One region of the Streptomyces manipurensis genome, then DNA from elsewhere that is predicted to be linked to it. Evidence: riboswitches for the same ligand, from Rfam matches in the RefSeq annotation. Region 1 holds a riboswitch; the other holds the start of a gene.
The links. A riboswitch is a leader RNA that binds a small molecule or an ion and turns the genes downstream of it on or off. The one in region 1 is predicted to bind S-adenosylmethionine.
Positions count from the first base shown of each region.

Region 2: linked by a shared signal. The riboswitch ahead of ACPU2J_RS09865 (aminotransferase class V-fold PLP-dependent enzyme) and the one ahead of thrC (threonine synthase) in region 1 are both predicted to bind S-adenosylmethionine.

Region 1 covers NZ_CP186950.1:3,373,117-3,376,567, reverse strand. Annotated here, with positions in the region: gene ACPU2J_RS15490 (alpha,alpha-trehalose-phosphate synthase (UDP-forming)) at 1-84, opposite strand, end outside; gene ACPU2J_RS15485 (glucosyl-3-phosphoglycerate synthase) at 131-1,081, opposite strand; SAM riboswitch class I at 1,266-1,423, shown strand; gene thrC (threonine synthase) at 1,441-2,715, shown strand; gene ACPU2J_RS15475 (MoaD/ThiS family protein) at 2,751-3,029, shown strand; gene ACPU2J_RS15470 (cold-shock protein) at 3,438-3,451, shown strand, end outside.
Region 2 covers NZ_CP186950.1:2,138,635-2,142,085, reverse strand. Annotated here, with positions in the region: gene ACPU2J_RS09875 (cytochrome b) at 1-490, shown strand, start outside; gene trpD (anthranilate phosphoribosyltransferase) at 654-1,718, shown strand; SAM riboswitch class IV at 1,815-1,931, shown strand; gene ACPU2J_RS09865 (aminotransferase class V-fold PLP-dependent enzyme) at 2,151-3,451, shown strand, end outside.

The DNA of each region.
Region 1 (3,451 bases):
GCGCCGTGCGCCGAGCGTGCCGTCATCGGCGAGGACGTAGGAGAGGGGGCCGCGGTTAGCTGCTACGAGTACCTGGGAAGCCATGCGGCGAACCTAGCCCGGCCTGCTCACCCTCAAACCATGGCCGCCGTCACGCCACGTCGCGCAGGGCGTACTCCTCGACGTCCGCCATCGGCGGCCGCTCCTCGGTGTCCACGGGGTACGTCCGCGGCACGAACCCCTCCGGGCCCCGCTCGAACTGGGTCAGCTCCGGGCGTACGAGATGCCCGCGCGAGAGCCGCACCTGCGCGGTCCGGTAGATCGCCGCGGCCATCCGGCCGAGCGCCTGACCACCCTGATGGCGGTGGAGCCGCACGCCCACGTCCACCTGGGCGAGCGCGTCCAGTCCGACCGTGTGCAGCGCGTCCACCAGCAGCCCCAGCTCCACCCCGTAGCCCACGGGGAACGGCAGCCGCTCCAGCAGGGAGCGGCGCACGGCGTACTCGCCGCCGAGCGGCTGCACGAAGCCGGCCAGCTGCGGCCAGTGCAGGTTCAGCAGCGGGCGGGCGACGAGTTCGGTGACCCGGCCGCCCTGTCCGGGGGCGTCCCCCAGCGGCCGGTCGTACATGGCCTTCACGAACTGCACGTCCGGGTCGGTCAGCAGCGGGCCGACGATGCCGGAGACGAAGGAGGCGGAGAAGTCCCGCAGGTCGGCGTCGACGAAGCAGACGACGTCCCCGCCGGTGACCAGCAGCGACCGCCACAGCACCTCGCCCTTGCCGGGCACGGCCGGGATCCGCGGCAGGATCTCGTCGCGGTGCACCACGCGCGCGCCGGCCTTCGCCGCGACCTCGGCGGTCCGGTCGCCGGAGCCCGAGTCGACCACCACCAGCTCGTCCACGAGGGGGACCGGCAGGTCCTCCATCAGCTCCCGCCGGATCGTCTCGACGATCGCGCCGACCGTCGCCTCCTCGTCCAGCGCGGGCAGCACCACGCTGACCGTGGTCCCTGCCGCCCGTTTCCGGTCGAGCAGCTGGTCGAGCGGTCGGTCGGCGGCGGACCAGGAGCGGTCGGCCAGCCAGCGCTCCACCTCTTCCAGCACCCTCAGCACTCCCTGCGTGTCGGCGGTATTGCCGCTTATATGATCCATCTCGCGGTTCGGACAGCTGTCTCAACCGCCCGGCCCTTCGGTTACAGTCTTGAACAACGCGAAGGACCACCGCATGCCGGGGTCCCCGCGTACAAACGCACCGGCGCGCCACAGAGCGCGTGTGCCGGTGCCATACCGCTCATCCAGAGGGGCAGAGGGACACGGCCCGTTGAAGCCCCGGCAACCCTCCAGTCGGTTCTCGCGATCGCGCAGCAGCGCTCGTCGACGAGGTCCCCGGCTAGGGAAGGTGCCAATTCCGTCTCATGGCGAAACGCGCCATGGGGAAGATGAGGAGAAAGGGCCTCGCCATCATGGCTGCACAGACTGTCGCCACCTCTGTCGATCTCGGACCTGCCGCCGGACTCTCCTGTCGCGAGTGCGGTACCCGCTTCGAGCTCGGTCCCATCTTCGCGTGCGCCGAGTGCTTCGGACCCCTGGAAGTCGCGTACGACCTCCCCGCCGGCGACCCCGAAGCCCTGCGCGCCGCGATCGAGGCCGGACCGAACAACATCTGGCGCTACGCGCCGCTGCTGCCCGTCCCCGCCGACGTGGCCTCCAAGCCGAGCCTGAACCCGGGCTTCACCAAGCTCGTCGACGCCGCCAACCTGGCCAAGGAGCTGGGCGTCACCGGCAAGCTGTACGTCAAGGACGACTCCGGCAACCCGACGCACTCCTTCAAGGACCGCGTCGTGGCCATCGCCGTCGAGGCCGCCCGCGCCTTCGGCTTCACCACCCTGTCCTGCTCCTCCACCGGCAACCTGGCCGGCGCCGTCGGCGCCGCGGCCGCCCGGGCCGGCTTCCGCTCCTGCGTGTTCATCCCGCACGACCTGGAGCAGGGCAAGGTCGTCATGGCCGGCGTCTACGGCGGTGACCTCGTCGGCATCGAGGGCAACTACGACGACGTCAACCGCTTCTGCTCCGAGCTCATCGGCGACCCGCTGGGCGAGGGCTGGGGCTTCGTCAACGTCAACCTCCGCCCCTACTACGGCGAGGGCTCCAAGACCCTGGCGTACGAGATCTGCGAGCAGCTCGGCTGGCAGCTGCCCGACCAGCTCGTCATCCCGATCGCGTCCGGCTCGCAGCTGACGAAGATCGACAAGGGTCTGCAGGAGCTGATCCGGCTCGGCCTGGTCGAGGACAAGCCGTACAAGATCTTCGGTGCCCAGGCCGAGGGCTGCTCCCCGGTGTCGACCGCCTTCAAGGCCGGTCACGACGTGGTCCGCCCGCAGAAGCCGAACACCATCGCCAAGTCCCTCGCGATCGGCAACCCGGCGGACGGCCCGTACGTCCTGGACATCGCGCGCCGCACCGGCGGCTTCGTCGAGGACGTGAACGACGAGCAGGTCGTCGAGGCCATCAAGATCCTCGCGCAGACCGAGGGCATCTTCGCCGAGACCGCGGGCGGCGTGACCGTCGGCGTGACGAAGAAGCTCATCGAGAACGGGCAGCTCGACCCGACCCTGACCACCGTCGTCCTCAACACCGGCGACGGCCTCAAGACCCTGGAGGCGGTGGCCGCGGACAGCGGGCAGACCGCCACCATCCGCCCCAGCCTGGACGCGTTCCGCGCCGCCGGCCTGGCCTGACCTCTTCTCCTCACTACCGGAAAGGCAGTAGCGCCATGAGCGTCAACGTCCGCATTCCCACCATCCTGCGCACCTACACCGGCGGTCAGGCCGAGGTCCCGGCCGAGGGCGCGACCCTCGCCGAGGTCATCGAGTCCCTGGAGAAGAACCACCCGGGCATCGCCGCGCGCGTCCTGGACGACCAGGGCAAACTGCGCCGTTTCGTGAACGTGTACGTCAACGACGACGACGTGCGTTTCGAGGGCGGGCTGCAGACGGTGACGCCGGACGGCGCCGGAGTTTCGATCATTCCGGCCGTCGCGGGCGGCTGCTGACCCTTTCCGTTTCACCCGACGGGTGACACGCGCAAACCAGAATCGCCCCCTCCGCTAAAAGCGGAGGGGGCGATTCTGCTTGATTGGGCACGGTAGAGTTGGGGAAGTCCCCTCCGCTGGACTTGCCCGCCGCATATGAACGGGTCGCGTGAGGGTCGACATCGGGTCAATGTGCAGGCGCGGTATGGGGCTTTGGCGAGATATGCCGGGCCCGAGTTGCCCGCCAATATGCCAAATTTTCACTCTATTTCAATGTTTCTCGGTGTCCAGATTTCTCGTCGGATTGACCTGTTGCAGACAGCACTCGCGCAGATACATTCAGCCTCGGTCGAAGCGTTCCGACGCAAGTTCTGACCCGGGAACGCGAAGTGCGTTCCCGCGCAAGGGCCAGTAATAGGGGAGTTAGGCATGGCTCAGGGCAC
Region 2 (3,451 bases), 1.2 Mb from region 1:
GGCCTTCGGTGTCGCCTGGATCGCGGAGTACATCGTGCTCCTCATCGGCGGCGGCAACGACATGTTCGCCCAGTACTTCCACCTGTCGATCAACTCGATCACGTGGTTCGTCCGGATCGGCTTCTTCGTCGTCCCGGTCGTGGCCTTCATCGTCACCAAGCGGATCTGCCTCGGCCTCCAGCGCCGGGACCGGGACAAGGTGCTGCACGGTCGCGAGACCGGCATCATCAAGCGCCTGCCGCACGGTGAGTTCGTCGAGGTCCACGAGCCGCTGTCGCAGGGCAAGCTGCACACCCTCACCGCGCACGAGCAGTACAAGCCGGTCGAGATCGGCCCGACGGTCGACGAGAACGGTGTCGAGCGCAAGGTGAAGGCCACCGAGAAGCTGCGCGCGAAGCTCAGCAAGGGCTTCTACGCCGAGGGCAACCAGATCCCGAAGCCCACGGTGGAGGAGTACAAGGAGATCCAGTCCGGCCACGGCCACCACTGATCCCCGGCACCACCCCATGAGGGACTGATTCCGGTCAGTCCCGGCGTCGCCACGGCAAGAGCCCCGTCCACTGTCCGGACGGGGCTCTTTGCCGTAACCGGCGCTGGATAGGCTGATCTCCTTCCATTCGACGTGGAACCACTACCAGCAGCAGGAGCTGACCATGAACGTTGCGACCCCGGCAGGCGGCGACAGCGTGGCGGCCCGTGGCTGGCCGGGCGTCCTCGACGCCCTGCTCACCGGCCAGGACCTGAGCGCCGACGACACCGCCTGGGCCATGGACCGGATCATGCGCGGGGAGGCCACCGACGCCCAGATCGCCGGCTTCGTGGTCGCGCTGCGGGCCAAGGGGGAGACCGTCGCGGAGATCAACGGCCTGGTACGGGCCATGTACGCGCACGCCAACCTCATCGAGGTGCCCGGCCGGACCGTCGACATCGTCGGCACCGGGGGCGACGGGGCCAAGACGGTCAACATCTCCACCATGTCGGCGGTCGTCGTCGCCGGCACCGGCGCCAAGGTGGTCAAACACGGCAACCGTGCGGCCTCCTCCGCCAGCGGCTCCTCCGACGTCCTGGAGAAGCTCGGCGTCAACCTCGACCTCCCCATCGACGGGGTGGTGCGGGTCGCGGAGGAAGCCGGCATCACCTTCTGCTTCGCCGTGAAGTTCCACCCCGCCCTGCGGCACGTCGCCGGCGCCCGCCGGGAACTGGGCATCCGCACCACCTTCAACGTGCTCGGCCCGCTGACCAACCCCGCCCGGGTGCGCTCCCAGGCCACCGGCGTCGCCGACCCGCGGATGGCGCCGATCGTGGCCGGAGTGCTCGCCGAGCGCGGCTCCTCCGCCCTGGTCTTCCGCGGCGACGACGGCCTCGACGAGCTGACCACCACCGCGACCTCCCGCGTCTGGTGGGTCCGCGACGGCAAGGTCTCCGAGCAGACCTTCGACCCGCGCGACGTGGGCATCCCCCTCGTCGACGTCTCCGCCCTGGCCGGCGGCGACCCCTCCTTCAACGCCGACGTGGCCCGCCGCCTCCTGGCCGGCGAGACCGGCCCCGTCCGCGACGCCGTCCTGCTGAACTCGGCCGCGGCCCTGGTCGCCCTCCACCCCGGCCCGGGCACCCTGGAGGAGCAGATCGCCGCGGGCATCGCCCGCGCGGCCGAGTCCATCGACTCCGGTTCCGCCCGGTCCGCGCTGGAGCGCTGGGTGACGGCCAGCAACGCCTGACCACCCGCCACGACGGTACGTTTCGCGCCACAGCCCCGGTCCGCCATGTGGACCGGGGTCTTGCGACCGGCCGATCATGTGGCAGGATGCAGACCAGGTCACGAGTGACAGCGTTTAGGCCCCGGCTTGCTGTCCGGCAACCCTCCTTCCGTGGCGGGGTGCCCCGGGTGATGACCAGGTCGTAGGCAGCAAGGCCTACGGCAAGCGCGGATCCCTCGACACCAGGGGTCCTGGTCTCTCGAGGAGCGAATTCCGTGAGCAAGCGAATGCGATAGGGCGAATCCGCCCCTTCTTCACCCCTCGGACCAGGGTCACTTCCGCGTACCGCGACCGACCGTCCGAGGCCCCTCCCGTACCCCGGACGGCCGCGCCGCCGCACCCGCGTACGGGCACACCGAAGCCATTCAGCCCTGCCTGCCGGGAGATACCGCCATGTCCGCATCCCTGAACGCCGCCACCACCGCCACCGCCCAGGACCCCGCCTGCGCCGAGCCCCTCCCCGTCCTCGGCCGCGACGTCACCGTCCCGCTCGTCACCGGCGGAGAGGTCACCTACGCCGCCCTCGACTACGCCGCCAGCGCCCCCGCCCTCCAGCGCGTCTGGGACGACGTGGCCGCGTACGCCCCCTACTACGGCAGCGTCCACCGCGGCGCCGGATACCTCTCGCAGCTGTCCACCGACCTGTTCGAGCAGAGCCGCACCACCGTCGCCGAGTTCCTCGACTGCCGCCCCGGCGACCAGGTCGTCTTCACCCGCTCCACCACCGACTCCCTGAACCTGCTCGCCGCGGTCCTCCCCGCCGACTGCCAGGTCTTCGTCTTCGAGACCGAGCACCACGCCTCCCTCCTGCCGTGGACGAACGCGCAGGTCACCTACCTCAACGCGCCCCGCACCCCGGCCGAGGCCGTCGCCACCCTGGAGCGGGCGCTCGCCGACCGGGAGCCTTACGGCCCGGCGCTCGTGTGCGTCACCGGCGCCTCCAACGTCACCGGCGAGCTGTGGCCGGTCAAGGAACTCGCCGCCGCCGCGCATGCCCACGGCGCGCGGATCGTGCTGGACGCCGCCCAGCTGGCCCCGCACCACCCCGTCTCCGTGCGCGACCTCGACGTCGACTGGGTCGCCTTCTCCGGCCACAAGCTCTACGCGCCCTTCGGCTCCGGCGTCCTCGCCGGCCGCGCCGACTGGCTCCAGGAGGCCGAGCCGTACCTGGCCGGCGGCGGGGCCTCCCGCAAGGTCTCCCGCCGCGAGGACGGCGGCGTCGACGTCGAGTGGCACACCACCGCCGCCCGCCACGAGGCCGGCTCCCCGAACGTCATCGGCGTCTACTCCATCGCCTCCGCCTGCCGGGCCCTCACCGAGGCCGGCTTCGACCACCTGGTGGCCCGCGAGCAGCAGTTGGTGACCCGGGTCCGCGAGGGCCTCGCCGAGGTCCCGGCCGTCCGGGTCCTGTCCCTCTTCGGGGAGGACGCCCCGCGGGTCGGCGTCATCTCCTTCGTCGTGGACGGCTGGAACAGCTCCCACTTCGCCGCCGCCCTCTCCGCCGAGTACGGCATCGGCGTCCGGGACGGCCTGTTCTGCGCCCACCCGCTGGTACGCACCCTGCTGGGCAGCGAGCCGCAGGCCCAGGGCGAGTGCGGGGCCCCCGAAGCCGCCCCGGGCGAGCGCTCGCTGAACGCGATCCGCGTCAGCTTCGGCGCCGGCACCCCGGACGAGCACGTGGAGCGCTTCGTCCG